DNA from 2 places in the Winogradskyella sp. PC D3.3 genome. Region 2 is predicted to be linked to the other one. Evidence: riboswitches for the same ligand, from Rfam matches in the RefSeq annotation. Region 2 holds a riboswitch; the other holds the start of a gene.
The links. A riboswitch is a leader RNA that binds a small molecule or an ion and turns the genes downstream of it on or off. The one in region 2 is predicted to bind cobalamin.
Positions count from the first base shown of each region.

Region 1: another riboswitch for cobalamin. It lies ahead of ACXGSQ_RS09240 (hypothetical protein); the one in region 2 lies ahead of ACXGSQ_RS11295 (TonB-dependent receptor plug domain-containing protein).

Region 1 is NZ_CM135962.1:2,129,698-2,145,951, forward strand. Features, by position in the region: gene carB (carbamoyl-phosphate synthase large subunit) at 1-107, shown strand, start outside; gene ACXGSQ_RS09200 (T9SS type A sorting domain-containing protein) at 183-533, shown strand; gene ACXGSQ_RS09205 (acyl-CoA thioesterase) at 613-1,161, opposite strand; gene ACXGSQ_RS09210 (DUF3307 domain-containing protein) at 1,154-1,870, opposite strand; gene ACXGSQ_RS09215 (HMG-box domain-containing protein) at 1,867-2,478, opposite strand; gene ACXGSQ_RS09220 (DNA recombination protein RmuC) at 2,581-3,969, opposite strand; gene ACXGSQ_RS09225 (ABC transporter ATP-binding protein) at 4,060-4,854, opposite strand; gene ACXGSQ_RS09230 (FecCD family ABC transporter permease) at 4,856-5,887, opposite strand; gene ACXGSQ_RS09235 (ABC transporter substrate-binding protein) at 5,888-7,033, opposite strand; cobalamin riboswitch at 7,225-7,469, shown strand; gene ACXGSQ_RS09240 (hypothetical protein) at 7,499-7,759, shown strand; gene ACXGSQ_RS09245 (TonB-dependent receptor) at 7,737-8,093, shown strand; partial or broken gene ACXGSQ_RS09250 (TonB-dependent receptor domain-containing protein) at 8,108-8,881, shown strand; gene ACXGSQ_RS09255 (S41 family peptidase) at 9,376-10,809, opposite strand; gene ACXGSQ_RS09260 (RNA polymerase sigma factor) at 10,978-11,487, shown strand; gene ACXGSQ_RS09265 (hypothetical protein) at 11,474-11,959, shown strand; gene ACXGSQ_RS09270 (DUF4252 domain-containing protein) at 11,978-12,550, shown strand; gene ACXGSQ_RS09275 (DUF4252 domain-containing protein) at 12,649-13,194, shown strand; gene ACXGSQ_RS09280 (hypothetical protein) at 13,216-13,443, opposite strand; gene purB (adenylosuccinate lyase) at 13,454-14,797, opposite strand; gene ACXGSQ_RS09290 (adenylosuccinate lyase) at 15,102-15,665, opposite strand; gene ACXGSQ_RS09295 (heme-binding domain-containing protein) at 15,706-16,179, shown strand; gene ACXGSQ_RS09300 (glycosyltransferase) at 16,180-16,254, shown strand, end outside.
Region 2 is NZ_CM135962.1:2,573,481-2,589,734, forward strand. Features, by position in the region: gene ACXGSQ_RS11260 (tetratricopeptide repeat protein) at 1-1,250, shown strand, start outside; gene ACXGSQ_RS11265 (C40 family peptidase) at 1,302-2,051, opposite strand; gene ACXGSQ_RS11270 (acetyl-CoA C-acyltransferase) at 2,061-3,239, opposite strand; gene ACXGSQ_RS11275 (HD family phosphohydrolase) at 3,354-5,405, shown strand; gene ACXGSQ_RS11280 (T9SS type A sorting domain-containing protein) at 5,591-6,565, opposite strand; gene ACXGSQ_RS11285 (DUF5074 domain-containing protein) at 6,562-7,848, opposite strand; gene ACXGSQ_RS11290 (YncE family protein) at 7,869-8,957, opposite strand; gene ACXGSQ_RS11295 (TonB-dependent receptor plug domain-containing protein) at 8,961-10,796, opposite strand; cobalamin riboswitch at 10,831-11,059, opposite strand; gene ACXGSQ_RS11300 (zinc-binding dehydrogenase) at 11,268-11,795, shown strand; tRNA gene ACXGSQ_RS11305 (tRNA-Arg) at 12,122-12,195, opposite strand; tRNA gene ACXGSQ_RS11310 (tRNA-Pro) at 12,228-12,302, opposite strand; tRNA gene ACXGSQ_RS11315 (tRNA-Ser) at 12,355-12,443, opposite strand; gene ACXGSQ_RS11320 (hypothetical protein) at 12,671-13,267, shown strand; gene ACXGSQ_RS11325 (THUMP-like domain-containing protein) at 13,299-14,477, opposite strand; gene ACXGSQ_RS11330 (AI-2E family transporter) at 14,485-15,573, opposite strand; gene ACXGSQ_RS11335 (TrmH family RNA methyltransferase) at 15,724-16,227, opposite strand; gene ACXGSQ_RS11340 (hypothetical protein) at 16,244-16,254, opposite strand, start outside.

The sequences.
Region 1 (16,254 bases), 440 kb from region 2:
GGCCAGAAATGAAAAGTACAGGTGAAAGTATCTTATTTATAGATAATTTAAAGGATGATCAGTTTTATGATTTATATGCAAGAAGAAAAATGTATTTAAGTAAGTAATGGCATAGTTTTCGATAAAGCGTAAGTGTTATTCACTAATAATTATTAACTTAGCATAGATTAATGCCTACTTATATGAAACTGAAATTACTTTTTTTAATATTTTTTATTGCAGCCTATTCGTTTGCTCAGGTGTCACCTGGTCAGGTAAATGATGTTGAAACAGGCTTAAGTGCTGTTGAAATTCAAAATAATGAATTCACTATTGCACCTAATCCTGCTAAAAATAAATTGAATATTAAATTGCAAAACAGAAACGAAGATTTAAAATTAGAAGTCTTTGATGTCTTAGGAAAACGAGTTTATAAAGGTGTAATTACCAAATTGGAATCATCAATTGATGTTTCTAATTGGAAAAGTGGTGTGTATTTGGTTAGATTAAGCGACGATACCGTCACACAAACGAAACGATTTATAAAACAGTAATTGCAATACAGTTTATACAAAATTAAAAAGCGACTAATCTAATTAGTCGCTTTTTGTGTTATACAGGGGTTCTTGATGTTTAATGACTATCAGGTAACTCAATCTTAACTCTGTAGTTTTTTAATTCGCTTAGATAATCTTCAAAAGCAAAATTGATATCGTTAAACTCTTTTTGTCTAGATGCCTTGGTTTCCATACGTTTTATGGCTTTCAAAAAGCGCATGACTTCCGTTTTATCGTTTATAATTAAACCCGGGACTTCATTAGATTGGCCGTCTTCATTCTTGGCAACCATAGAAAAATAGGAAGAATTACAATGTTTTATCTTACCTGTTTGGATGTGTTCAGATTCTACACGTATGCCAATGACCATAGATGTTTTTCCAACATAATTAACAGAAGCTTTCATGGTGACGAGTTCACCGACCTCAATAGGATTTATAAAATCGACCGTATCAACAGATGCCGTCACGCAATACATTCCAGAATGTTTAGAGGCACAGGCAAAGGCAATTTGATCCATAAGATTTAGTATAAAACCACCGTGGATTTTACCGCTAAAGTTAGAATGTGATGGTAGCATTAGTTGTGAAATGCTAATTCTTGAAGAATCTATAGTTTTATACATAAGCTTTAAAATTTAGGAAAAGTAAACTTGTTATTATAGCAATACCAAAGCTAATAAGCGTACCGATGAGTATATATTCGGTGAGTTTTCGTTCTTTAGAAGCGGTTAAATTTCCAAACCTAAAAACCGATTTAGCTGTTATTAAAAAACCTACGGCTTCCCAATGGCCTAAAACGACAAAGACAAATACTAAAAGGCGTTCTAAAACACCAATATAGGTGCCAGCATCTTTTAAGGATTCATTGTCTTTGGTCAGTTTTGAAATGTTCCATTTAGAGAAAATGGTTTTCATTATGATAGATGTCGGTGTGGTTAAAAAGGCAACACAAATTACTAAGAGTAGAAGCTGAGCATCTAAGGTTAGTGAGAGATTAAAATCATCAGGATATAGAATTGCTGTTAATCCAAGGATTGAAATGATATGGAATAACTGATCTAAAAAAAAGTATAATCGTTTTGTTTTTTTACGTTGAAGTATAAGTTTTAAGCCATCGATGATTAGGTGTAACAAACCAATACCTAATATTAATGGAGTGTATGATAAATCCCAAACGAATAAAAACATTAAGGCCAAATGCACTGCCACATGTATATAAAGCCAAGCAGATTTTAGTTTTTTCTTTTCTTTATGTTTTACCCACTTTAGAGGTTGAAGAAAGAAGTCTCCAATGAGGTGTGCCATAAAAAGTTTTAAAATGATTAGCATCATAATTGGTTTATTTTCTGTCTATATAAATGGTCTAATTCTAGAATCTCATCTAAATACGCTCGTTTTTGGCGTTTACTTACGGCATCTTGACTTATGCCAATGAGCTTAGCGAGGTCCGATTGAATCATATTGGGGTGTTCTATGCTAAGTTTTATAATTTCTGCAGAGTTTACCGTCCAATTATCCATGGCAATTAAAGCAAGTTTAAAATAAAGATTAAGCTCTGTATTTAACACGTCGCTATTGGTCTTAAGTTTTAAGTTGACTTTCTCTTTTTTTAAGGTTTCAAGGGTTTCACCAGAATATATAAAGGCTTCACCATTAGATTCACTTACCGTTTTACCTTGATAGGTTTTGTCTCCAATACCAATGGCAAGGCGTACATCTAAACCTTTTATCATTTTAATACAAGCTTTTAAATATACAGCATATTTAAAACTGTTGAGCGCGTCACTACATTCAATTTGAAAGCTATCGCCTCTGTAGATTTCGTAGTCAGAAGTGCGCGTAGATAGTGTGCTTAAAGCCGTTTTTAAGGTGTTTAACCATAAACTTTGACTCGTTGCTTCTCGAGATTTAATAATATCACCAGTAATTATACTTGTCATATATTCTTATATTATATTCAAATATATGCCTTAAAAACGGAATAATCTAATTTATGCCTTTATTGTGGCATATTTTAATTTATGCCTTTAAATAGGACTATTTTATAAATCATCTTCCGTAGCACGTTTTATAATACTTTCCGGAAGCGATTTTTTGGCTTTAGCTCCCATTTTTTTTATCTTTTCGACACGCGAAATAAGATTACCTTTTCCGTCTACTAATTTATTCATTGCGGCAGAATAGTCACTTTTGGCAGCATCAATTTTTTTGCCGACACCAGTTAAGTCCGTAACTAAACCTTCAAATTTATCATAGAGTGCACCTGCTTGTTTTGCAATTTCTAAAGCATTTTGTTGCTGCTTTTCGTTATTCCACATGGAATCTATGGTACGTAAGGTTGCTAAAAGGGTAGAAGGCGTAACAATGACTATGTTTTGTTCAAAAGCTTTATTATAAAGTGAATTATCTTCATTTATAGCCACAGCAAAAGCAGGTTCAATAGGAATGAACATCAATACAAAATCCGGTGATTCAATATCATATAAATCTTGATAATTTTTAGCAGAAAGCTGATCGACGTGTTTTTTTATAGAATTAACATGCGCTTTTAAAAAGATGGGACGTTGGTCTTCTTCAGCATTTACAAACTGCTCGTAAGCGGTTAAGGATACCTTAGAATCGATAATCATTTTTTTAGAATCCGGTAGATGTAACACCACATCTGGCATCACACGAGAACCATCTTCGCGCTGAAAGTTTTGTTGTACAAAATACTCTCTATCTTTCTCAAGTCCAGATTTTTCTAAAACACGCTCTAAGACTAATTCGCCCCAATTTCCTTGCGTTTTACTATCACCTTTTAACGCTCTAGTAAGATTTGTGGCTTCTTTAGCCATGATTTGGTTAAGGTCTTTAAGCCCTACTAATTGCTCTTTTAAAGCCGAGTGCATGCTGATACTTTCCTTTTGCGTATCATCAACTTTTTTCTCAAAAAGTTGTATTTTTTCTTGTAAAGGATTTAATATGTTTTTGATGTTCTCTTTATTCTGAAGTGTAAATTTTTCAGATTTTTCATCTAATATCTTAGTAGCCATTAATTCAAAATCTTTTCGCAATTGCTCTTGTTGTAAGATGAGTTCTTCGTCGCGTTTGAGGTTGGCTTTTTCAAGATTTTCGTATTCCGAATTACGTCTAGAAAGTTCCGTATTTAAAAAGTCTTTTTCTCGTCTAATCGCTTCACGTTCAATTTCAATTTTAGAAATTGTCTCTTTTAATTCCGTTAATTGTTGCGTGAAATACTGATTCTGTTTTTGGTTTTCAGTTTCGGAATAGGTCTTGAATTCATTGAATTGTTGCTGAAGATTAGCATTACGCTCTTCTAAAGTACTCTTGTCACTTTTACTCTTTAATTGAGAAAATTTGAGACTAATAAATGCTCCAATACCTGCGGAAACAAGTATAGCGATAAAAAGAATGATAGTGTCGTTCATAGTTGAAAATGGAAATTTTTCAAAGATAATTTATAAAAAGGAAATTGAAGTTGAAAATGAAAATGAAATCGAACTGAGGAAATAGTAAATCTATTTCGTCACTCTAAAGCTTCCTGTTTTATCATCAAAAACAATCAAATCCTCTGGAAAAAGGGAGTTGAAAACACCATCTGAAATTAATTTACAAGGCTGATCGCAAACCACTTCATTCTTTCGCATTACAATCATAGTATCACAAAGTTGAATGGCTAAATCAATTTCATGTGAAGAAAATAAAATCGTTTTACCGGTTTCTTTGGTTAGCTTTTGAAGTAGTTTCAAAATGTAAGCTTTATGATACATATCGAGATGCGACGTGGGTTCATCTAAAACAATAATAGCTGTATCTTGAGCCAAAGCACGTGCAATCATTACTTTTTGTAGCTGACCATCACTAAGCTCGTAACACTTTTTGTCTTTTAAATCTGAAATATTCACAAGCTTTAAAGCGTTGTTTATAATTGAGGTATCATTTTCAGTTAGGTTGCCAATCCAATTGGTATACGGATGCCGTCCTAAAGCAACAAGCTCAATAACCGAAAGATTTTTAGACGCTAAGGGTTCTGTTAATACAATACTCAGTTGTTTAGCAAGCTCTAAAGTGGTGGTGGTTTTAAGGTCTTTATCATTAAGACGTATAGAACCCGATAATTCTGGCTGCACTTTAATTAGTGTTCTTAATAAGGTTGATTTACCAATGCCATTTGCTCCAACTAGGCCAATTAATTGTCCTTTTTGCAATTCAAAATTTATATTTGAAGCAATAACAGTTTCAGCTTTTTTGGTTTTATAACCTATTGAAAGTTGTTCTGCTTTAAGGATGATATGTGATGTCTTTGTCGTCATTTTAAAACATCATTTTTCGTTGTCTTACTAATAACCATATTACAACCGGTGCTCCAACTAAAGCGGTAATCGCATTAATGGGTAAGGTGTAATCACTATTTGGAACTTGTGCAATAGTATCGCAAATAAGCATTACAATACCACCAAATAAAAATACGGCAGGTAACAATATTTTATGGTTGGTGGTTTTAAAGATTTGACGTGTTAAATGCGGAATTGCCAAACCAATAAATGCAATTGGGCCCGCAAAAGCAGTGATGGTTCCTGCAATTAAACTGGTAGCGACAATGATGATAAATCGGCTTTGTTTTAAATTTAAACCGAGGCTTTTGGCATAATTATCACCAAGTAATAAACTGTTTAGTCCTTTTATGGAGGCGACACTCAATATGAGTCCGATAGCATAAATACAGAAGAAAATTAAAAGTTCACTCCAAGATAGATTACTCAAACTTCCAAATCCCCAAAAGATGTATTGTTGTAATTGTTCTGCGGAACTAAAGTAAGATAGTACACTCACAATAGCAGCCGTAATACTTCCAAACATTAATCCAATAATAAGAATAGCCATAGTGTCTCTCACTTTATTAGAAACCGCTAAAACAGCTAGTAAAACTAGAAAACTTCCTAAACTCGCCGCAATAACAATGCTCCATTTCGTTGCTATAGCAGTAGCAAATAAGCCACCAAACAATCCTGAGCCTAAAATAACTAAAGCCACTCCTAAACTAGCTCCCGAACTGATACCTAATACAAATGGTCCTGCTAAGGGATTTCGAAATAGTGTTTGCATCAATAATCCGGAAATCCCCAAACCTGAACCAACCATAATAGCTGTTATGGCTTTTGGCAATCTATAATCCATGATGATGACGTTCCAGTTTGAAGAAGACTCTACAGATCCAAAAAAGCTTCCAAAAATACTTTTTAAGGGGATATTGATAGAACCCAAACTGATATTGACCACAAAGCAAACCAATAAAGCGAATGCGAGCAAGGTAAATTGAAGTCGATATGTTTTTTGTTTACCCAATTAATTAAGACGTTTAAAGAAATAAGGAGTATAATCTGTTAGCAATTCGGGATGGCAAATTTTTATTAAATCTTTTAAAACTAAATCGGGCCTAGCTGTTCCTAATTCATAATATAAAACACCACCCGTTTCTCCTGTTGTATTAGCGAAGCTATAGATGTTTTTGGTTTTAAAAGCTTCAAAATTGGTATATAATGCATTCGTTTCTTCTAATTGTTTTAAGCTAGAATAGTAAGAAGGGCTCAGCCATAAATCAGCATCCTTAGCTTTGTCTAATACCACTTCAAAACTTAAAGCTAAACTACCATTACCTGTGGTATTGCTCCATAAATAATTAACATTGGCATCTTTTAAAAATTGGGCTTCAGGACTAGAACCATTTGGTAAATACCATACGTCTTTATGCATCGCTCCACTTAAAATTGTGGGTTGATGTTTCGCTTGCTTTGCAATTGCTTTTGCCGCTAAATAATCGCGTTCAATAGTATTAAATATAGAGTCGGCTTCTTTTTCTTTATTAAAAAGTACACCAAAGAATTTAATCCATTCGGCTTTTGCTAAAGCTGAAGATTCTGCCCAATCCCCATTATAAATGACAGGAATCCCCGCTTTTTTTATGGTTTCGAAGGTTTTGTTTACACCATCAACGCCAAAGCCAACAACAACATCTGGATTTAGAGCGAGTAAAACTTCTGTATTAATACCTTCATTTTTTCCTAGCTCTCTTACGTTTCCAGCGTTAATTAACTGCCTTGTTTTTTTTGAGGACACATAATCTGAACCAGGAAAACCAATTAAGGTTTCTTCAACTCCTAAAAGTTCCAATGCGGGAATATGTGTTGTAGACGTTACTACCGTTTTAGTAATTGGAGTAATGATGACTCCATCATAATCGGCTTTATTAAAAGTGGTTTTTGCAGCTTGCTCTTTTGTAAGTAATAAATAGGTATATGTTTTTTCTGCCTCTGGCCACGCCTTAGTGATTTCTATGGTTTTACTTTTATCTGATTGCGAAATTTTAAAACCTTCGGCATATTTTAAAGGAATGGCTTTGGTTGCTGTTTGAGGTAAAATGGTATCGTTTTTAGTTTCATTTTTACATGCACTAACGATAAGCAGAAGAATTAAGAACTTAATGATTTTCATATGTAACCTTTGTAACTAATATTTAAGTTTTGAATTTTTAACTTTGTTAAAACTACAGTCATGAGAGACGATTCAAATTTAACACTATATATCGTTGCAGGAATAATCCTAGCACATTTTTTAATCGGTTTCATTTATTTAATCTATAAAATGAATAAGAAAAAGGATGACTAATCTCGTAACTTTATTCCATTTTTGATCTGAAATTAGGTCCTAATATCTAACCAATTAGATTAAAAGGGAATCAAGTGCAAAGAGGCACGGTTTAAAATCGGAAATTTTCATTCATTTACTGTTTCCGCAACTGTGAGTTTTATGCTCAATTAGATGGAGCTTCTCATTTTTTATTATTTTCTTCAAAACCACTGACATTTATGTTGGGAAGGTGAAATCGTAAGAAACAAGTGAGGAGACTTGCCTTATTCAACAATAAAATCAAACTTTCGGGATAAAAGTGATTGCAGAATGATACGTGTAGTACTCTTATTTTTATTGCTATTATTTGGTAGCGTTGCTAAGGCACAAACATCCACTGATTCTATTCAGAAACTGGATGAAGTTGTATTGAGTGATGTGAAATTAAAGCGCTTTGCTCATGGCTACAAAGTGACTGTGCTTAATGATTCTTTACTTCAACAAAATAGAAGCTCATTTACCGATATTTTACGTTTTAATTCTAATCTTTATTTTAAAGAGAATGGTTATGGTATCTTCTCCGTCATTTAGAGGTACTAATGCTTCGCAAACGGCTGTGATACGGAATGGGATTTCTATTAATTCGCAACTCACGGGGCAAACGGATTTTAATACCATTAATACCACTAATTTTAAAAGTGTGGTGATACGTTCTGGTGGTGGATCCGTTCAATATGGTAGTGGTGCCATTGGTGGTAGTATTCATTTAAATAATACTTTAAGTTTTAGTCCTCATTTTGATAATACCGTAACCTTATCTTATGGAAGTTATGATACTAAGAATCTCAGTTATTTGTCGTCTTATGCCAAAGACAAATGGTCTTTTAATATTGGACTTAATTATATTGATTCTGACAGTACCTAAATACAGATAAACGCAATACAAACGGAGCGTATTACAATGGAAGTATTAATGCTAACGCCGGTTATGTCTTATCCAATAAAGATGTCTTAAAACTTTATCATCAAACGTTTTTAGGAGAACGCGAATTTTCAGGAACCCTAAGTTCACCTTCTTTAGCTAAATACGAGGATCAAAACTTTAGAACCATGTTAGAATGGTCACATCAAGGAGATAAGGTCTTTTCGAAATTAAAAGTAGCACATTTACAAGAGCACTTTAAATATTTTGGAAATAAAAACACCGAGAATTATACCTTCGGAAAGGTAAATACTTACCTCTTTAATTATACGACAGATATTGATTTATTAACGGATTTAAAATTGAAACCGATAGTGTCTTATAATTATTACGAAGGTAGCGGGAGTAGTTTTGGTGATCCTAACCGGAAAGAATTTTCAACGACAGCGTTACTTCAATATACTCCTAATAGGAAATGGCAATATGGGTTAAATTTAAGACAGGATGTAACTTCAGGCTTTGAAAGTCCGTTGTTGTTTTCTTTTGATGTAGCCTATGAGGTTTCCAACAATTATAAATTGAAATTAAATGGGTCTAAAAACTACCGTATACCTACATTTAACGATTTGTATTGGCAGCCTGGAGGTAATTTAGATTTAGTGCCTGAAAATTCATATCAAATTGATTTAGGACAAGACATAACATATAAAAATGCCAAACTTAATCTAAACGCTTTTTATATAAAGACCACCGATTTTATCCAATGGAAGCCGAATACTTCGGGATTTTAGAGTCCGGAAAACATTGCTAAAACACAAAACTATGGTGCAGAAGCAAGCTTAGATGTTTCTAAAAAAATTAAGGAACATCATCTATCACTACAATTCAATTATGCATATAACATTTCAGAAGATTTAGAAAGCAACAAACAGTTAATTTATGTGCCTTACCATAAAGCCAATATAAACTTGGCGTATGCATACAAGCGGATGTCATTAGTTTAGCTGATAATGCTACAAGTTTACCAACAACGTCTTTATTTGATTTAAGTACGAGTTATGCTTATGGCTTATCTGTAGATGATAATCAGTTATTTGTAACCGATGCTAGCTTTACAGGAAATAGTACCTTATTAGTGTATGATATATCTTCAGGGACAGAAATTAATACGTTTAGTGTTGGTGTAGGTGCTTCAAAAATATATTTTAATTAATTATAGTTTCTAATAAGCAAGAAAAGCCGCTTTTACATTTTGTAGAAGCGGCTTTTTATTATAAATAGAAAATTAATCAATATACATATCTTGTTCTAAAGGAGATATTGGTCTACTTAATTCTATAAGCGTCGAACTGTTATCGGTCTGATTTGTAGCACGTCCAGAGGTTGTCATATGTTCAATTGCAGCGGACAAAAGAGGTTCGTTAACATCCCCTAGAGTTCCTAATGTACTTGGAGACTCACTGATTTCTATATCAGGAACCAAGCCTGTTGAAGGCACAAGAGCGTCAAATACATTTGTTGAATTTGCTATTAATGGCTGCATGGCATAATTATGGCTTAGGCTCACATTTTCTAAGGTAAAATCGGGGGAGTCATAAATGGTTCGTGAGGCTTGTGTTTTTCCTACAGTATTTTCCCCAATAACAATAACTTCGATATACGCTTTTAAGCTATTAATAACAAGTTCGCTGGCAGAAGCCGTTCTTTTATTTGTTGTAAGTACATAGACTTTAGATAAATTAAGACTGTTAATTGCACCAACGCCTGCTATTGAATTCGTAAACTTATACGTTTCATTATTGCTACTCAAATTATCATTGTAAAATAATTTCGAGTAGATTTCGCCATCAAACTGTCCTGTAACCATGCTTCCTAAATAAGCTGCAGTTTGTACAGAACCACCACCATTATAGCGAAAATCTAAGACCAGTTCTGAAACTCCGGCAGCTTTAAATTCACCAAAAGCGTTATTTAGGGCGCTATCAAAATTTTGATTAAACCCATTGTACATTAAGTACCCAATTTTAACATTATTAACATTTAATACTTGTGACTTATGAATAGGGTTCTCTGAATACACGGTTTTTGTTAAATCAGCGCTTTCACCATTTAAGGTAATGGTATCGTCTTCGGTGTCTGGAGTGCCATTAGTGTTGTAATCTGCAAAATTTAGAGTAAAAGAATTTTGATATATTGGATCGTTAAGATCATCGATACTATTATTGTTTAAAGGAATACCATTAATACCTCTAAAAATTTGCCCACGTTGTAAACCTAAATTATCAGCAACGCTGTTATTTAGGACCAAGGTAATAGCTCCAAAAACTTCGGTTTCACTTCCTGGTACACGATATAAATTAAATTCAATACCATTGTTTAAAGTTATACCGGCAAGTTGGTTTTGTAAATCGAAGTAGTTATCATAAATTCTACTAAATCGATCAATAGTCTCAGGGTTGTATTTTAAAGATTCAAATAAGTCTTCAGGACTACTAAAGTCGCTTAAGTAGTTAGTGTAATCAACGTCAGTAGAGAATCTGTCGTCTGCTAAATCTGGGGTTTGAGATTTATAGAGATAAAACACATTCATGCCTTTCCAAACAAAATCATTGATATCTATGGTTTTAGCAGTTATAATATTATCATCCATGTCTTCAAAACAACTTGTCATTGCAATCATAGCAATACAAGCGAGCAGTAAAGTCTTAATCTTTTTCATAGGTTGTTAATCGTTTTAATAAGTAGCAATTTCTTATATCTAAGTGTAAAACTCTAAATTTACTTACAATATTGTAAAATAAAGAAATCTTTGTAACAAAACATAAAGTGTATCGTCGTAATAGTGAAGGCGAATAACAATCGACTTTATCAACCAATCAAAACAATAATGAAGCAAGCAGATTTTGTAAGCTTAGTAATGCCATTTAAGGATAAAGTATTTCGTTTAGCAAAACGATTACTGGTTTCTCGTGAAGAAGCAGAAGATGCGACACAAGAAATACTTTTGAAATTATGGAAGAATAACAAAAAGATTGGGGACTATAAAAATGTGGAAGCATTTTCAATGACCATGACCAAGAATTTTTGCTTAGATCGCCTAAAATCGAAACAAGCACAGAATTTAAAAATTGTTCATAGTAATTACACAGATAATAATACGTCTTTACAAAAACAAGTTGAAGCTAAAGACAGTATGGATTGGGTTTCTAAAATCATGGAAGACCTACCAGAACAACAAAAAATAATAGTGCAGTTAAGAGATATTGAAGAATACGATTTTGCAGAAATCGCTAAAATACTAGATATGAATGAAACAGCGATTAGAGTAAATCTATCGAGAGCACGAAAAACAATACGAGAAAAATTAACTAATACACATCAACATGGTATTAAATAATATAGAAAAATTAATAGAAAAGTATCATAACGCAGAAACCTCTCTGCAAGAAGAAGCGCAGTTAAAAGCGTACTTCAACGGGGATAATGTAGCGCCAGAATTTGAGCATTACAAGCCCATGTTTCAATACTTTTCGCAATCACAAAAAGAGCAGTGTACCAAAGACGTTCCATTAAACACTAAGAAAACAAAATTGTATCAATGGATTTCTGTCGCAGCTGTTGCCGTTCTTATGATTGGTTTAGTTGTACCAAGCTTTATGGGGCCTACAGAACAAGAAAAACAAGAAGCACTTTTGGTATATAACCAAACCATGGAAGCTTTGAGTTTAATTTCTTTAGGAATGAATGAAGGGAAACAACAATTTAACAACTTAGCTTTAGTTGGTGATAATATCAACGAAGGTGCTCAACAAGCAAGCAAGCTAAGTCAATTTAGTACAATGACAAACAAAATTTTAAAAAACAAGTAAAACTAAAAATTAGAAATTATGAAAAAAATATTAGTAATAACGGCGCTTTTATTGACACCAGTATTGACGTTCGCTCAAGGTATATTCGATAAATACGAGGACATTGAAGAGGTGGCATCCTTTGTAATTAATCAGAAAGCATTTAGAATGTTGGCCACTATAGATATGGATATTGATGACCCGGAAGCGAAAGAGTTTATGGAAATGGTTAAGAAAATAACTGGTCTTAAGGTTTTTACAACAGGAAATGATAAAGTGTCTTCAGATATGAAAGCAACAGTAGATTCTTATTTAAAATCGTCTAAACTTGAAGAGTTAATGCGTTTTAAAGATGGTGATCAAACAGTGAAATTTTACGTAAAAGAAGGTAAAGACGAAAACCATGTAAAAGAATTATTAATGTTTATGTCAGGTCTTAAGGAATTAACCGAAGGACAAGACATCGAAATTAACGGTAAGAAACGTGTGTTTGAAACTGTAGTATTGTCTTTAACTGGTGATATTGATTTAAGACAAATTTCGAAAATCACGAATTCAATGGATATTCCAGGTGGTGAGCAGTTGAAGAAAGCTGGAGAGAAAAAACAATAAATATAACTAATGACAAGTCATGCTAAACACGTTAACATTCAATCGAAAGATGAATAGTGAACTACATTAGTCATTAAAAAAATAATAGAAATAAACTCATGATACAATCAATCAAAAAATCAATAGTAATGTTGCTTTTGGTTACAGCTTTTACAAGTTGTAATCAAGGGCCTACATTGCAGACCTATTACGTTGATAACGAATTAAAACCAGGTTTTGCTTCGTTTGATGTGCCAACAAGTTTTGTTAATGTTGAAAATGTTGACTTGACGGAAGAACAGAAAGAAGCTTATAATTCTGTAGATAAGTTGAATGTGTTAACGTTTATGAAAGCTGATACAGATGCTGAAGATTACAAATTAGAATTAGAAAAAGTTAATACTATTCTTAAAGATCCTAAATATGAAGAGTTAATGCGAGGGGGTGATGCTGCAGATGGAAAATTTGTGGTGAAGTTTTTAGGCGATATAGAGAATATTGATGAAGTCGTTATTTTTGGAAACGCTAAAAATAAAGGTTTTATCATCGCCAGAATTTTAGGAGATGATATGAATGCAGGCAAATTAATGTCCTTAGGATCTGTATTAAAAAAGGCAGATTTTGATGAAAATCAATTAAATGGTTTAAAAGACTTTTTTAAATAAACTGACAATTTTATTTAAATGTTAATGTGAATCGTCTTGAGAAGTATCTTCAGGACGATTTTTTTTGATATCATTTTTTAAGGCATAGCTAACCGCAAAAATAAACATGGTTCCAAAACCTAAGAATAGAACTCCCTTTATAATCATATAATCGAGCACATCTAATAAACCAGCTATAAATATACTGAAGGTTATAAGCGTTACGCAAATTAAGGCAATAGCATCTGTTGATAATGGGAAAAGTTTCACAAATTTAAAATTAGATTCCAGTATAATTACTTGGAGTAATCGCTTTTAATTCCGATTTAATAGCATCCGAAACCTCTAAGGTATCAATAAAATTTGAAATAGAACTTTGTGTAATGGATTCATTAGTTCGCGTTAGCCCTTTTAACGCTTCATAAGGATTTGGATAACTTTCACGTCTTAAAATGGTTTGAATCGCTTCAGCAACTACAGCCCAATTATTTTCTAAATCTTGAGCAAATTTAGATTCGTTTAGTAATAATTTACCTAAACCTTTTACAGTAGATTTAAACGCAATTAATGTATGACCAAAAGGCACACCTACATTTCTTAAAACCGTACTATCTGTTAAATCACGTTGTAATCTAGATAATGGTAATTTGGCAGACAGATGCTCAAAAATAGCATTTGCAATTCCTAAATTTCCTTCACTGTTTTCAAAATCAATAGGGTTTACTTTATGTGGCATTGCGGAACTTCCGACTTCACCAGCTTTAATCTTTTGTTTAAAATAATCCATCGATACATACGTCCAGATATCTCTGTCCAAGTCAATGATTATTGTATTAATACGTTTTAAACCATCAAATAAAGCTGCAACATGATCGTAATGCTCTATTTGTGTGGTTGGAAACGAATGATGTAATCCTAATTTTTCTTGAACAAATTTAGTTCCAAAAGCTTTCCAATCGATATTAGGATAGGCGACTTTATGAGCGTTGAAATTTCCTGTTGCACCACCAAATTTAGCAGCACTTGGAACGTCGTTCAATAAATTGAATTGTTCTTTTAATCGCACCGCAAAAACTTCAATTTCTTTTCCTAAACGCGTTGGCGATGCTGGTTGACCGTGTGTTCTTGCTAACATTGGTATATGTGCCCAATCGTTTGCTAAACCTTCAATTTTTTCTAATAATGCTAAATATTCAGGGACGTAAACATCATTCATCGCATCCTTAATGCTTAAAGGAATTGCTGTATTATTGATATCCTGAGAGGTTAATCCAAAATGAATAAATTCTTTATATGCAGATAACTCTAAAGCATCAAATTTATCTTTTATAAAGTACTCAACCGCTTTTACATCATGGTTGGTTACTTTTTCAATCTCTTTAATAGCTGAAGCGTCAACCGCTGTAAAATTCTTATAGATAGCTCTTAAATCTTCAAAAATAGAACTCGAAACCGATTCTAATTGTGGTAGAGGTAACTCACACAAGGCAATAAAATATTCGATTTCTACTAAAACACGATATTTAATCAGTGCTTCTTCAGAAAAATAGTGACCTAAAGCTTCAACTTTAGATCGGTATCTACCATCGATTGGTGAAATTGCATTAAGAGAAGAAAGTGCCATTTGTGTTGGTTTTTTTGAAGCATCAAATATAAGAAAGTTAGTTGGAATAAGCAGTGTCAATAACAGTATTCAATTTATAGTATTTTGTCTTCAGTTTTGAGTCAATGAGTTTGTTTCGCGTTTTTTTTAATAAAGTTATTTCTATGATCATTTGAAATTTTTTTTTCAGTCTCAGTTACAGTCTTCTGTCTTGCGTTTTTAGAGCTTCGTGTGAAATGTTGACAAACAGAAGCACAGATAAAAGCAAAATAAAAGGTACTTTATAATCTAGCTTTTAAAATAAAGATGCTACCAACAATTACCATCATTTTCTAATCTTCTTCAAAATATGTTTTGCTCTAGCCTTAAAACCTGAGCTTTGCAGTTCATAATCACGTTCTAAAATAATAGCTAATTCAGGATGAATCCAGTCGTATTCTGTACCTAAGAGATACAAACTATTCATACTATAGGCTTTTGGTGCAATTTTTTCGTCAGTAATCATCCAATCAAAACACGCTTCTATGATGTGTTCTTTGTGGGTTTCGGAAAGGGCTGTTTTAATGGGATTATTAGTTTGAGAATAATGGGCTTTGGTTAGATATTCGCAGACCTTAGCGACAGGTCTAACGGCCGAATCTAAATGAACTCTTGTTATCTGTTTTGTAAAGGTATTGAGATGTGGAATTATGGCATTGAGATTTTTACCGCACATAAATTCGAAAACCCAAGCGGCTCTGCACGAAATTTTATCGTCCACATTAAAAAGAATGTCTAAAAGTGGTGTGATTAATTGGGGATTATCTATGAGTAGGTTGGCGTATTTTAGTCGCTTTTCTCGTGAATGAGTGACGTAGTTCAATTCTTTGTATAGTTCTGCTTTTGTCAAAAGAAAAATGATTAATTTAGAGCTTTAAAAATAATCAATTATGAAGATTATAAAGAAAATAGGACTTTTACTTTTATTAGTATTTATTGTAGCTCAATTTTTTGGACCTGATAAAAATGAAGGGGATATTACAACTGTAGATGCCTTCTTTAGGGATACTAGTCCGCCAAATGAAGTCAAAACGATATTGGAAAATGCTTGTTTGGATTGCCATAGCGATACTACACGTTACCCTTGGTATAATAATATTACTCCCGTTAATTATTGGTTAAATGAACATGTGACTGATGGAAAAAAACATTTTAATGTTTCTAAATGGAATGATTATTCGGATAAGAAGAAGGATCATAAATTTGAGGAGTTAATTGAAATGGTAGAAGCCAAGGAAATGCCTTTAGATAGTTATACGTGGACGCATGGTGAAGCTAAATTGTCAGCAGAACAAATTGAAACTGTTGTGGCTTGGGCAAATACAGTGCGTTTAAAATATGTATTTCTAAAAGAACCGCAATAGTTGAAGAAAACGCTTTTAGTTATTGGTTTTGTTTGGCCAGAGCCCAAAAGTTCAGCTGCAGGTAGTCGTATACTT
Region 2 (16,254 bases):
TCACGTCATTGTCTTTTGCACAAAAAAATGAGATAAAGGCAATTGAGAAAGCACTTAAAAATTCAAATTTTGCTGATGCTAAATCAGCAGCTTCTGCAGCGGAAGCTTTAATAGGAAATATGGACGATAAGTCTAAAGCTAAATTTTATTTATTAAAAGCAAAAGCATTGTACGCTAATGGAGCGGGTACAGACGCCAATGTAGATGAAGCTATTACTAGTTTAGACAACCTAAAAACATTAGAATCTAAAATGGGTAAGTTAAAATATACTCAAGAAGCTAATGAAATGACTACTGGAATGGTGAATTCTTTTTTAACTAAAGCTAATGAAGCATTTACTAATAAAAATTATAAAGTAGCAGCAAAAGGCTTTGAAAAGGTATATAGAATGTCTCCAAAAGATACATTATACTTATACTATGCGGCTTCTTCAGCAGTCACTGAGCAAGATTACGATACGGCTTTAGATTATTACTTAGAGCTTAAAAACATGGGATATAATGGGGCAGAAATGAATTATTATGCAACTAATGTTGAGACAGGAGAGAAAGAGAGATTTGCAGATAAAGCTGCAAGAGATTTTTCTGTTAAGGCTAAATTGCATAAGGATCCAAAAGATGAAAAAAGTGCGTCTAAAACAGCTGAAATTGTGAAAAATATAGCTTTGATATATGTTTCTCAAGGAGAAAATGAAAAAGCACTTGGAGCAATGGCAGATGCTAGATCTGAAAATCCTGATGATATAGGATTATTATTATCTGAAGCTAACGTTCATCTTAAAATGGGAAACAGAGATAAATTTAAGTCTCTAATGGAAGAAGCTACTCAAAAGGATCCTAATAATGCAGAACTACAATATAACCTAGGAGTTTTAGCAGCAGAAGGTGGTAACACGGAAGCTGCAATTAAGTATTATGAAAAAGCAGTTTCTATTAATCCTAATTATGTTGATGCTTATACAAATATAGCTGTTGTAATTTTAGATGGAGAGGCTAAAATTGTTGAGGAAATGAATAGTTTAGGAACAAGTAAGGCTGATAATAAAAAGTATGATGAATTAAAAGAGAAGCGTACTCAAGTTTATCAACAAGCGATTCCTTATTTAGAAAAAGCGTTAGAATTGAAAAATACGAATGTTGATGCAGCTAGAACATTAATGAATATTTACAGTGCACTAGGTGAAACTGATAAATTCAAAGCTATGCGAGCTAAAATTGAGAAAATAGAAGCTTCTGCAAACGGTAATTAAAATTACAGTAAAATTATAGAATAAAAAAAGCGACTGAAAAGTCGCTTTTTTTTATACAATTTTTTTGATAACCCTTAACTTATGGGTATGTACATTTTTATCAATATTATATATACCACTATGGTCTAAACGGTCAATTCTAACTTTTCCATGGGCATGAATAATATAGTTATCTTCCATTATTATCCCTACATGTGTAATATGACCTTCAGCATTATCAAAAAAGGCTAAATCACCTGGCTCACTTTCTTCTATAAAGCTTAAGGCTTCTCCTTGTTTAGCTTGTTCAGAAGCATCTCTAAAAAGTTTGTAGCCATTAAGCTTATATACCATTTGTGTAAAACCAGAACAGTCAATCCCAAAAGGTGTTTTTCCTCCCCATAAATAAGGAGCATTTAAGAATAAAAACGAAGATTTTATAATATTCGCTTTGGCGCTTTTTACTGTTAAAGCTGTACCATCAAAATGATGATGAAGTAAAGCTAATCCATTTAAATCTGAGCCAACCGGAATTGGATATAAACTATTAGAGGCATCAGAAACAAATTCAATTAAATCATTAGATAAGTTAATATCAGACTTGTTTAAATCGTTGTAATCTGTTTCTTCAATTTCAAGGTATTGTTTATTATCTATCCAACCTTCATAATTATCAAAGGCAAAACGAATTCGACTCCATTTTTTGCGTTGCTCAAGCACTTTAAAATAGTCACCATACAATGCTTGCGTTACCATTTCACTGGTATCGCTAGGTTCAAATCTTATAGGTACAATTCCAAGATTGCAAATGCCGTATTGCATAGGGTTGTGTTAAGCGCGTTCTATTACCACTGCTGAAGCACCACCACCACCATTACAAATAGCCGCTGCTCCTAATTTAGCATTATTTTGGTGTAATACGTTGATGAGTGTTACAAGTATTCTTGCACCAGAGCATCCTAATGGATGTCCTAAAGATACAGCTCCACCATTTACGTTTACTTTACTATCTTCTAGTCCTAGAATTTTCATATTTGCTAAACCAACAATAGAAAAAGCTTCGTTAAATTCAAAGAAATCCACATCTTTCAAGTCAATATTGGCTTTTGCTAAGGCCTTTGGAATTGCTTTTGAAGGAGCTGTTGTAAACCAATTAGGTTCATGTGCAGCATCGGCATAGCTTTTTATAACAGCAATAGGATTCAATCCTAATTCTTCAGCTTTTTCTCTACTCATTAAAACTAAAGCAGCTGCTCCGTCATTTATAGTTGAAGCATTTGCGGCAGTTACTGTTCCGTCTTTGCTAAAAGCAGGACGTAAAGCAGGAATTTTATCCATTTTTACATTCGAGAATTCTTCATCTTTATTAACAATTACAGGTTCTCCACGACGTTGAGGAACTTCAACAGGAATAACTTCTTCATTAAATTTACCAGCTTCCCAAGCCGCTTTTGAGCGTTCGTATGATTGAATAGCAAAAGCATCTTGATCTTCTCTAGAGAATTCATATTCTGTAGCACACAGATCAGCACAAACCCCCATCGCATTATTATCATATGCATCTACTAAACCATCTTTTTGCATACCATCTACTAAGGTTCCAGGACCAAATTTAGTTCCGGTTCTAGCGTGGAAGTAATGAGGAATTAAACTCATGTTTTCCATACCACCAGCAACAACAATATTGGCATCTCCTAATTGAATAGCTTGAGCTGCTTGCATTACTGCTTTCATACCAGAAGCACAAACTTTATTAATAGTAGTACAAGGAATTGTATTTGGTAAACCAGCAAAAATGGCTGCCTGTCTCGCAGGTGCCTGTCCTGTGCCAGCTTGCACAACATTTCCCATAATAACTTCATCCACCAATTCAGGCTTCAATTTAATTTTATCTAAAGCTCCCTTAATAGCAGCAGCTCCCAATCGTGGTGCTGGTACTGTAGATAAGCCTCCTAAAAAACTTCCAATTGGTGTTCTTACTGCTGAAACGATAACGACGTCCTTATTCATTGTGATTATGTTTGATGTTATTTGATGCGAAATTAAACATTTTTTGAGAGATTTGAGAATGTATTAATGATATTAGCCGTCTAAAATTCTAATATTTATTACATTTGATTGTATATGAATGTATTCTACAATAAGTGGTATAAGAATCACGCCTTAGTCTATAAGATTTTGTTGTTCATAGTAACAACATTATTTATTGTGTATCTATTTCCTAAAACAGGAAAATTTAGATACTCGTTTGAAAAAGGGAAGCCTTGGCAATCCGAAAACTTATATGCTCCATTTAATTTTGCTATTAAAAAGTCTAAAGAAGAATTAGACAAAGAGAAAAGTGAAATTAAAAGTCAGAGTCTTGTTTATTTTGAAATAAATACAGCGATAAGGGAAGAGGTGTTGTCTGATTATTTAACGCGCTTTAATCAGGTGTTTAAAGACTCTAGTGCTTTTAATATTGAAACTTCTGATTTGTATAAAAAAGGTAGAGTAATTATTAATAACCTTTACAATTCGGGAATATTAGATTTAGAGTATAATTACGCTGATGATAGACCTGTTAAATTGGCGACTTCCAACAAAGTTGAAAAGGAAGTTCAATATGGAAGTTTGTTTGAATTGACTCATCTACGCCAGCGCGTTGAATCAGATATGGGTAATTCAATGCCATTGGATACTAAAAAACGAATGGTATCTATCTTTTTTGATGTTATAAAACCTAATATTAAACTCAATGCCACTTTAACGGAAAAGGCGCTAGAAGAAGAATTATCACGAATATCACTTACGAGAGGTCGGGTTGAGAAAGACCAGTTAATTATTTCAAAAGGACAAGTTATTGAGGCTACACAGTATGATATTTTAAGCTCGCTAAAATCAGAATACGAGTCGCAAGTTTGGAATTCTACCAATTACAATTGGGTGCTTATAGCTTATACCTTGTTAGTTGCTTTGGCGCTTTCAATGCTGCTGCTATTTCTTAGTAAATATAGAAAGGAAGTCTTTTTAAATAATACAAAAGTGACGTTTATATTCTTCAATATAGCTTTAATGATATTGTTGAGTACTATGGTTATTAATTTTAATTCCCAGTATATTTATGTAGTACCTTTATGTATTTTACCATTAGTATTAAAAGCCTTTTTTGATGCACGATTAGGGTTGTTTACACATGTACTTACGGTATTGCTTTTAGGGTTTGTAGTGCCTAATAGTTATGAATATATGTTTCTTCAGATTATTGCAGGTATGGTTACTATTTTAACAGTATCAGAGTTATATAAGCGCGCAAACCTCTTTATTTCGGTAGGTCAAATAACATTTATTTATATCATCGCTTATTTTGCCTTTTTTGTGATTCATGAAGGACAGTTAACAGGCTTAAAATTTGAGATTTTTGGATTGTTTATTCTTTGTGGTTTGGCAACCCTTTTTGTGCAACCTTTAATCTATATTTATGAAAAAGTCTTTGGATTGGTGTCTGATGTATCCCTTTTAGAACTTTCTGATACCAATACTAAGTTACTAAAAGAGTTATCTAATAGAGCACCAGGTACATTTCACCACTCCTTAAACGTAGCAAATTTAGCTGAAGCATCAGCTAATGAAATTGGAGCAAATGCGATGTTAGTAAGAGTAGGGGCTTTATATCATGATATAGGGAAGATGCATAATCCAACTTATTTTACAGAAAACCAGAGTACAGGTATTAATCCTCATGATGAGCTATCGAGTAAAGAGAGCGCAAAAATTATTATAGATCATACTATAAATGGTATTGAGATTGCAAAAAAATATAATTTACCAGATCGGGTTATCGATTTTATAAGAACACATCACGGAACTAGTTTGGTCTATTATTTTTATATGAGAGAAAAAGCGACCAATGAACATGTAGATATTAAAGATTTTAGCTATCCTGGTCCAACTCCTTTTAGTAAAGAGACAGCTATACTAATGATGTGTGATAGTGTAGAAGCTGCTTCTAAAAGTTTAAAAGAACCGACAAGTACTAAAATTAATGATTTTGTTGAAAACATCATTAACAAACAAATGGAAAGTGGTCAATTTTTAAATGCAGATATTACTTTCAAAGAAATTCAATCTATCAAAAAAGTATTGAAGTTTAAGTTGGCAAATATTTACCACCTAAGAATTGAATATCCCGAATAAAAAGAAATTGATGTTATTGATTTTGTAGATGCTCTAATTAGGTTTTTAATATTAGAGCGTTTTACAATTTAGGTAAGGGTATTGTTTATTTTTTTATTTGCCATAATATTTCTAAATTAAGCAATAAGTGCAATACAAAAATTAAAACTACTGGATTTCACTCCAGTAGTTTTAATTATTAGGCATTAATTTTTAATAAGTCGATGTTGACTTATTTTTCCATTAAATTTAATTCTAACGAGATAGATGCCATTTTTAAGTGAAGCAATCGCAATAGCACTATTTGTATTAACTTCTTTTGAAATCACCATTTTACCAAGGATGTCATAAATACTTACCTCAGCTTTTCCAGTAGTATTGATGTGTAATTCATTTGAAGCGGGATTAGGATAGATAGAGATTGCTGAATATGCTTCATCGTTAATACTTAAAGATTGCTGATTAATAACGCCTATACCATCTAAATCAAATCCACTAGAATAAAATGGTGTTGAAAAAGGATCATTAATAGCGTTACCAAAACTATCATATCTAGCATAAGCAGGATCGATGCTTCCAACAACATCGATAATTTTAATGTGTGTAATATTATTTTTGTTTAATAAAGGATTATCTTCTATATCAGATAAATCAAAAGGTGTCCCAAAAAGACCTCTGTATTTTCCTGCAAGATTATTTAAGTATGTAGGGTCAACATTGCCAAATCCATCAACTTGAGTTTCTGTCTGTGTTTGGCTATGCGATGGAAATCTAAAATAATTAACACCATCAGAACTTACTTCAACAAAGGCTAATTCTAGAAAAGTATCACTAAAACTGTTTTCAAAAACAGCAAAATCAAAACCATCACCATTCGTTATTGGTGTTTCAAAAGTTAATATAGCTTCACCAGCATCTCCTAAACTCACTACATTATTAGTTGCTATACCTAGCGCATTTTCTGCAACTCCATAAGTCGCATAATTACTACCATTGTGTTCTTGCGAAGGATTCGAAATATTTACATATCCACGTTGTAGTTCGATACCAGTAGCCCATGCAACAAAAATATTACTATCTGCAGGAATAGCAGTGGATCCAGGTTGCCCTGCGGCAGGAGCGTAACTTTGGGAGTGTAAAATAAAGCTAGAACATAAAAAAATAAAAACTGTTTTTATCATCTCACAATTAATTTTAGAGTAGTAGAATTTCCTTTTATTTCAACATTAACTAAATACATCCCAGGTTCTATACCTTCTAAAGCTATTGGTTGTGTATTAGTGTATTTTACGTCTTTTACTAATTTTCCAGATACATCATATAGTTTTACAGTAGCACTTTCTGTAACGTTTAATTGAAAACTTCCTGATGCAGGATTAGGGAATATAGTTGTGTTTTCAAAAGCATAAGTATTGACGCTTAAAGTTCCTTCGTTTTTGTAAACTCCGTTTGGAAGTGGTCCTACAGTGTATTCTGTTAGTAAAATTCCATTTTCGTTATAAACAAATACTTTTCCTGGGGTTACATAATCTACGGCATCTAATAAATAGAATTTGTTGTCCACCTTGTCAAATCCATATGGAAGTTGTGCGTTGTTAGATGAATTAAAAGCCACTGTTGGTAATGTAGTATCAGTTGAAGCCATTTTGTAAATATCCCCATTTAAAACATAGTATAAATGCGTATCATCTATTGCTAAAAAACTGGGGTGTTCTGAAGTTTGAAAATCTATTGTAACATGGTTTTGATAATCTGATAAATCTATTTTGTGAATGCTTCCGAGAGTTTCATCTCCTGTCCAAGCTTGTTTTCCGCTTGAAAGTACATATAGATAATCATTATCAACTTTTATCGTTGTCGGAACATCTCCTACAGTAATTGATTCAATACCACCTGTTGCTATGTCAATTACAGAAACAGAATTACCGTATCCGTAGCCACCTTGATGGGCTACAAACAGTTTTCCATTCTTCTGTATAATTTCTTCTGGGCCTTCAGCAACAGAGATTGTTTCAGTAACAATATTTGTTGCTAAATCGATTACAGCAACGTAGTCGTCAGTAGTATCGGATGGATCTCCCCAATTGGTTACATAAGCGTTTCCATCATAAAAAGCAATATTACGTGGACCACTTAATTGATCTGAAATACTTGCTGAAAATTCAAAAGTAGTGCTGTTCATTACTTTTATTTCATCACTATAATGAAGTATTACATAGGCAAAATCGCCATAGAACCCCATTCCTTGACCTGTATTTCCTAATGTCATACCTGGATTTTGAGTAGTGAAAATATTATTGTCTAATGTTCCGCTTGCATCTATGTGAGAAACTGAAGCCGTATTAGTACCGAATAAACCTTCGTTTAGGATAAATACACCACCAGAGTAGTCTTGTGCATAACTACTTGCAGAAAGTAGAATTGCTGTTAAAATGTAAAATGTTTTTTTGTAATAGTTCTTCATGTTTTAATAGATTTAATTAGTTATAGATTGTTGAAATAAAATGCATTTGGAATAATTTGAACTGAAAACTGATTTTGTAAATCACCATAGCGATTATAAATAAATACTTCACCATTAGAGGTGTAATCTTTAGCGTCAGCAATATAAATAGTGCCTTCATATACCTTAAAAGCATAAAGAATTTCTACACCATCTGCTTCAGGTGAAAAAATAGGGCTTTCAGGAAGTTGAAAAATATTACTATCTATCATGTACACGGAGTCATCGATGGTATAATACAATAGTCCATTTTCAAACTCGAGATGGTTAGGGTGTTGTTCTTCTTGAAAATCAAGTACTGTTGTTTCATCGGTATTAGATAGATTGATCTTAAAAAGTTTAGCTAGAGTTTCGTCTCCTGTCCAAGATGCTTTACCAGAGCACATCACATAAAGAAAACCGTTGTCAATTACCATTCCGTCAGGTACATCTGCTACAGTAATAGTATTCAAAACACTTTGTGATGCTACATCAATAATGCTTATAGTATTGCCATAGCCATAACCACCTTTGTGAGTGACATAGAGTTTACCGTTATCTAATAGTATTTTTTCAGGACCTTCCGCTACCGGAATTGTAGCTTCTATAAGGTTTGTATCTAAATTTAAAACAGCAACATAATCGTCATTAACATCATTTGGATCTCCCCAATTGGTTATGTAGCCTTTATTGTCACTAAATTCTATATATCTAGGATTTACAATCATATCGCTCACCGTTGCTATATATTCAAAAGTGTAGCGGTTAACGACTTCTACAGTAGCCGAATTATTTACTACGAGATATGCGTTTTCACCATAAAAACCCATGCTTTGCGCCGTATCACCAAGACCCATTCCGTTTACTTCAGAATAAATAGAATTATAAACTTCGCCTGTATTGTCTAAAAATGAAACAGAAGCATTAGAGTAGCCGTATCCACCTTCATTCAAAATAAAAATTCCATCGGTATAATCTCCAGATGGTGGTTGTACGGAAATAGGATCGTCTCTATCATCACTAGTACATGATGTCATAGTGATTAAAACTAACATTAGCAGACTAGCGAGTTTGTAAAAATATTTTTTCATTATTTAAAATTTTAGATGTAAATAGAAATTGAAATTCCGACCAGGCATTGGGCGGTTGAGAACGCTTTCGTAAGATTCGTTCCAGAAGTTTAATATTTGCGCGCCTATTTTATAGTCTCGATTTTTTCCTAATGTGTATTCGGCTCCTAAATTAGCCACCATATAACTATCTAGAATATGTTCGGTAGCATGATCTGTGGTGGTAAAAACCTCATCATTATTAAGGTATTGATAATAGGCTGAAATTCTTTTATAGTTATACCCAAAAGAAGTGGTGAATTTGTAAAACGGAACATAGATGAGCTGTTTGCCTGTTTCTTTATTTTCTGAAACAGTATAAGCAAAGGTTGCAGAACCGGTGAATTTGTGATTTCCAAATGATTTCTGAGTTGTAATGACAGATTCTAGTCCGTAAATCTGAACTTTATTAGTATTTTCTGGTCTAAAAATACCAGAGCTGTCAGGTATCCAACGTAATAAATTTTCTACGTAATTGTAATAACCTGTTAAGGAAATAGAAAGATTTTTAAAATTGAAATTATTGCTAATTTCACCTTGATAAGATTCTTCTGGTTTTAAGTCCGGATTGCCAACACCTTGCCAATACAAATCGTTATAAGTCGGGATTCGGAAGTTTTTAGACGTATTAATTTTTAGTTGATAAAAATCAGTAAGCTTCGTACTAAAACCAGCAGAATATAAAAGTGGATTTCCATATTGCTCATTCGTTTCTTGGCGTAATCCTAATTCATAAAGAAACGTTTCAGAAAGGACATGTTTAAAACTGATTAAAGCAGCCGATAAGTTGCGTGTTTCTGAAGCAATATTAGAACCTTGACCATCATTGTGAGTGTAATTGATTCCTGCGGTAAGCAATATCTTATTAGAAAGGGCAAAGTCTAGTCCGTATTTAGAAATAAAACTCGTCACCTTTCCGTAGGTGTAAAAGTCATTGTCTATGTTACCAAAATAACGGTATTCTTCTGTTGTGGTTGCTATTTTTAAATTAGACTTAAACTTACTAAAATGACTTTCCCATTCTACGAGAGAGCGTGTGTTAAAGTCCGTATATTTTGTTTTTAAGGCGTTTGGTGTTGGTACTGAAAAATTCCGTCTACCATCATAAACATTAGCGAAAACCTTAAGTGTGTTATTTGAATTTAATTTAGAAGTTGCAGCTAAACTGATATTAGTATTATGATATTGACCATTAATATTGATACGGTCCGTTTCTGGGTAGGGATAATCATTATCAGAAGCATTTCTTGCAATGCCAAAAAGCACACTAAATTTTTCTGATGAATAATTGGTTTGGTAATCTATACCATAGGTATTAAATGCTCCGTAATTAGCAAAAAGTTCATTATGAAATCCTTTATTAAAACTGAGTTCATTTACCAGATTAATAGAGCCTCCAATTGCGCCACTTCCATCGGCAACACTAGAGCCGCCTGGTTTTATTTCTATTTTATTATAACCACGTGTATTTATGGTATTAAAATCGGTTTGTCCGGTGGTTTGTGAGTTAATGTTTATGCCATTCCAAAGTACAGAGGTTTGTGATGCTGTTGTACCACGAAATGAGGGGGAAGAAACCATGCCTAAACCATTCTCTTTAAAATAAACCGTGCTATTAAAGTTTAGAAAATTAGTTAGAGAAGCTTGGTTTTGTTTTAAGACACTATCTTTTACAATAGTTACATTTCTTGTATAGGTAGAATCTTTAAGTCGGTAGGCAATAAGGCGCACCTCTCTCAAAGCCGTGATGGAATCGGTTTGCGAATGAAGCATAGACGAAAAACCTATGCAAAATAATATGGTGCATACAAAATATCTCATAAACCCGATGCTTTTTACCCGAAAGCCGCTGTGTTAATTGTTGGTAATATTGGCAGGTCTCCTGACTCGTGTCCGACTAATGTTCCTTCCCATTCTAAAGAACAGTGGATGTATGAAGATTTTCATTAGTGGCATCCCAAATGGGACAAAACTTACAGTTGCGGGAACAGTTCAGGATTATTAAGTTAATTACTATTTTACCTGATTCCCTTTTAATTATATCTATAAAATTATAGACATAAACCAATAGAGTGCAAAGGTAAATAATTATATCTAAATTTAGATTTAAACCAAATTTTTATTAGATATTATTTCTGCGTTTTATAAAGCTAACAACATTATTTTTATGAGAATTCTAAATGAGCTCATTTTTAGATACAAACAAATAGAAAGCTTTATAAAACAAAAGTAGATTTCTTCTTCTTCTTCTTCTTCTTCTCTTGTGGTTCTTGTGAGTATTGTAAAAAACAAGTGTATGCACATTGTAAAGATGGAGGTTGGATTTTAGGGTATATGATTGATGGAGTGCAAGCTGAATATGTAAGAGTTCCTTATGCCGATAATAGTTTGCATAAAGTGCCTGAAGATATTGATGATGAGATTGCCGTTTTATTATGTGATATTTTACCTACAGGACATGAAATTGGGGCTCAGTATGGTAATGTAAAACCTGGTGATGACATTGCTATTGTTGGAGCAGGACCTGTTGGAATGTCTGTACTTTTAACCGCACAATTTTATTCTCTTTCTAAAATAATTATGATTGACTTGGATGAGAACAGGTTGAAACTAGCTAAAGAACTAAGAGCTACACATACCATTAATTCTGGAATTAAAAATGTTGAGGAAGTAATTAAGCGTATCGTTGGAGAAGAAGGAGTGGACGTTGCTATAGAGGCTGTTGGGATACCTGCAACCTGGGATATTTGTCAAAAGATAGTAAAACCAGGAGCACATATTGCTGATGTTGGTGTGCATGGTAAAAAGGTAGGTTTTTAAATTGAAAAATTATGGATTAAAAATTTAACCATAACAACAGGACTTGTAAATACAAATACAACACCTATGCTCTTAAAAACAGTTTCTGCGGATAGTTCCGATTTAAAGAAAATGATAACACATCATTTCTCCTCTTTCTGAATTAGAACAGGCTTATAATGTATTTTTAAATGGAGCTGAAGAAAAAGCGCTCAAAATTATGGTCTCAAATGATTAATTGAAAAGTTAGATTATAAATATTAAGGGATCAATCTTTTGTAGTACGAGTATTTATTAGGTAAGTAATAAACACAAAAAAGCCTCAACATAAATGTTAAGGCTTTTTGTGATCGCACTAGGATTCGAACCTAGGACCGCCTGCTTAGAAGGCAGGTGCTCTATCCAGCTGAGCTATGCGACCATTTAGAGTAAACTCTAAAAATTCAATAAAAGTCGGGGTGGCAGGATTCGAACCTGCGGCCTCCACGTCCCAAACGTGGCGCGATAACCGGGCTACGCTACACCCCGAATTGATTATCTTAAATATTACATACAGTCGCAAAAGCTGCAGTAAAATTTGCGGAGAGACAGGGATTCGAACCCTGGGTAAGTGTTTCCACCTACGACGATTTAGCAAACCGCTCCTTTCGGCCACTCAGGCACCTCTCCAATATTTAAAAGAACATATCCTTTAATTGCGGATGCAAATGTAACGCAACATTTTAAAGAACGCAACAATTTTTTTGAGTTTTTTTATAAAAAATATAGGATTTTTTTTTGTCATATATTTAAGTGTATATTTATCAGAGGGATATAAGAATTTTTAGCCTTTTTCTGACTCCAATTATTTGTGTTTAATCATAAGAAAGAGTTTGTAATACGTTTAAAATTGTAAAATGTCTAGTTATAAAAAGGATAGAGCCTTTACGGATTATGTGCATAAACATATAGCAACACCACGTATTTATAAATTAATTCAGTGGCAAGAAGTTCGATTAAAGAAAAGTTATGCTCAGTATATTGATATGACTGATGGCATCGATTATGTCTTTAGGAAAGGGAATGCGATAAAAAGTGTACAAGAACGCTTTAGAGAAGAGAAATATAAAGCATTTAATGATTTTACAATCCGATATAGACGTGATGAAAATAAATATGAAGAGCGTCAGCAATCTGAGTATTTTAAAATGAAGGCACACTATTTTACGTATGGTATATTAGATTGCTCAAAAAAGGAAGTAAATGCATCGTCTAACTTTCTAAAATATGCCATAATAGACTTAAAAAAAGTCTATGAAAAAATTGATTCAGGTGCTATATTAATTTCCGATAATGGAAAAAATAAATGTCACATTATAAATGGAAATCGGATTGAGTGTCCTGTTAAGTATAATACAGACGGTTCTTCATCATTTTTTCCAATTGATATTTCTTATTTAGTTAAACTTTGGGGAAATGATATGGTGGTTGCTGAGAAGGGTTTCTTGACTTAATTCTAATCAAGAATAGTTGTATAAATGAGCTTTACACTTTAGAGCACCGTATAATAATTTTTGAATCCTTACAATCGGTAGTAAAAAACAGATAGATGTTTCCGCCGTCTTTGACTTTCAATTTTTTGCGAATATCATTTACCGATAGGGGGAAGTTTCGTATTGTAATATTGGCTTTTGTGATGTTTTCTTTTGAAAATTGTTTTTTATTAAACGGAATGATATTTTCAATTTTAAATCGTCTTCCTGGAAATGGTATGAGCATTTCAGAGGTATATAAATGCGAGTGCTTATGCAATTTGTCTACATTCAAAACTGCACTTATAGAATTAAAACTACCCGATTTTAAAACGGCTGCATTTGGCTCATAGAGATAAGTGAGAGGTTGGCTGTAATTGACTTCAGCATTGGGTTCGTCATTGAATTTAAAATCAAAAGTTTGTGTATTATCTTTTGTTAAATTGACTGTTTTTATAACGACATTGCCTTTAAAATTGCGATTCTGAATCCAAAGTAGTTCTTTAACCTCATTATTTACAGCAACTACATAAATTTCTTTTACGTGGCTTAAGTCTTTTAGGGTAGCACTTAAATCTAATAAAGGTGAGGTTTTTATTATTATGTTGTTAGCTCGTTCAAGAAATAACTTTTGATATATTTTTATGTTAGGTTCGCAATCTGAAAGTAAAAAAACTTTTTGTTTAGAATCATCACGACGCGATGGATCTACATAGATCCAATCTAAAGGTTTATCAATACGTTTTAAGGCTTCGATTCCATTTTTATTGAGACATGTGATGTTTGAAATTTTAAGCGCTTCTAGGTTGTGTTTTACAAGTTCGGAAAGCTTAGCGTTAATTTCACAATGTGTAACATGTGTTACTTGTTTTGAAAAATAATAAGCATCAACTCCAAATCCTCCTGTTAAGTCAATGAGGTGTTTTCCTGAAATTAAACTAGCTTTAAATTTGGCAGTTATTTCTGAAGACGTTTGTTCAATATTTAGTTTATTCGGAAAGTATATGTTATCCGTATGAAACCATGTTGGTAGTTTTTTTTCGCTACGTTTTTTGGCTTCAATTTGTTCAATGACTAATTTAGAATCAATAGTATCAAAAGGCACACCTTTCAATAATAATTCTGAAATGTTAGATTTTAAATTGTTGTTAATAAAACGTTGTATATCAGTATGTAGTAGGTCTTTATTCAAAATGTAATTATAAACCTTTAGTGAGTTTTTGAACAATATTGTATTCTGATAAAAATTCTTTTAAAACTACTTTTAAGGCGGTGTAGGTGGGTACAGCGACAATCATACCAACAATACCAAATAAAATCCCAGCAATCATAATTACTAAGAAGATTTCTAGTGGATGGGATTTTACACTTTTCGAAAAAATATAGGGTTGACTAAAGAAATTGTCAACCAATTGTGCAAAAATAAAACCAATCATTACATAGGTGGTTTTGGGTAAAATAACCTCACTAAAACTTTCACCTAAATTACTAGACATACTTAATAAAAACATCAAAAAACCACTAACTAACGGACCAACATAGGGGACAAGGTTCAGTAAGGCGCATAAAAAGGCAATAACAATGGCGTTGTTAATTCCAAAGATTAATAATACAATGGTATAAATAACGAAAAGAATTAAAATTTGAAATATAAGCCCAACAAAATAGCGTGATAATAGATCTTTTATCGTTGTGATTGAACGCTTGGAACGTTCTTCATTTCCTTCTGGAATAAAAGTCATTAAACCTGCTTCAAATAGCTTGCTATCTTTTAAAAAGAAAAAAGAAATAAACAGCACGGAAAATAAACCAATACTAAAACTGCCTAAACCACTTACAAAACTGTTGAAAAAGTCGGGTATAATTGCAAAATCGAGTTTTGAAAGCAAGTGCGAATCTTCTATAGATTGTTCAATGTCTATATTGTTAAATTGGAAATAGGTAATGATTTGATCATAAAGATGCTCAATATTCACCTGTAATTGTTCAATATTTAACAAGGCTAGATTTTGACCTTGTTCTATAATCAATGGAATAAAAAGACCAATGAGTCCAACTAAAATACCTAGAAGTATGGCCATGGTGGTAACCACTGCAACGGTGTTGTTAAATTTTAATCTGTTCCTTAAAAATAAAATGATTGGTCGTCCTATGAGTGAAATAACAACAGCAATGCCGATATATATTATTACAGATTGAATTTTAAAAAGAAAATATAACACCAGAATCACGGCAACAATTATTCCTATTGCTCTTAAAATACCGTTAGTAATGGTTTTTGAATTCATGTGTTTGTTTTTATTGTTTTTAATAGGACACATGCTGTTCGCTATTAATAATCTGTTTGGTTAAAAATTATTTAATATAAGCGTTTCATATGATAAATATAGTTAAAGCTATTGACATACTTAGATTGTAATTAAGACCGTGTAGTAAATTTAAGAATTAATTTGCTTCGTAATTTCGTAAAGAGCAATACTTGTAGCTTGCGCCACATTCATGCTGCTATTGTTTCCATACATATTGATATGAACAATGGCGTCAACTTGTTTTAAAATAGTTTCTGAGATGCCAAAATTTTCATCTCCTAAAACAATCGCAATAGGTTGATTGGTTTGTAATTTAAAATCGGATAAAGCCTGACTCGTCTCTGTAATCTCTAAAGCAATCAAATAATGATTATTTGCTTTAAGCGTTTCGACTTGGGGTTCAATAGCATCTTCAATTCGGTAATTAACATACTTTTCAGTTGAACGAGACGTTTTAGTTATGCGTTTACCAAAAGGAATATTAGAACCACAAAAAATAAGTTCCTCAACACCAAAAGCATCCGCAATCCTAAATAAGCTTCCAATATTTGGAGCATTAGTGACATTATCACAAATTATTGTGATAGGGAATTTTTGTTTTTTGAAGTTAGAATTGTAGTGGGTGAGTTGCAAGAAAAAAGGATTAGTGTTAGTGGTATT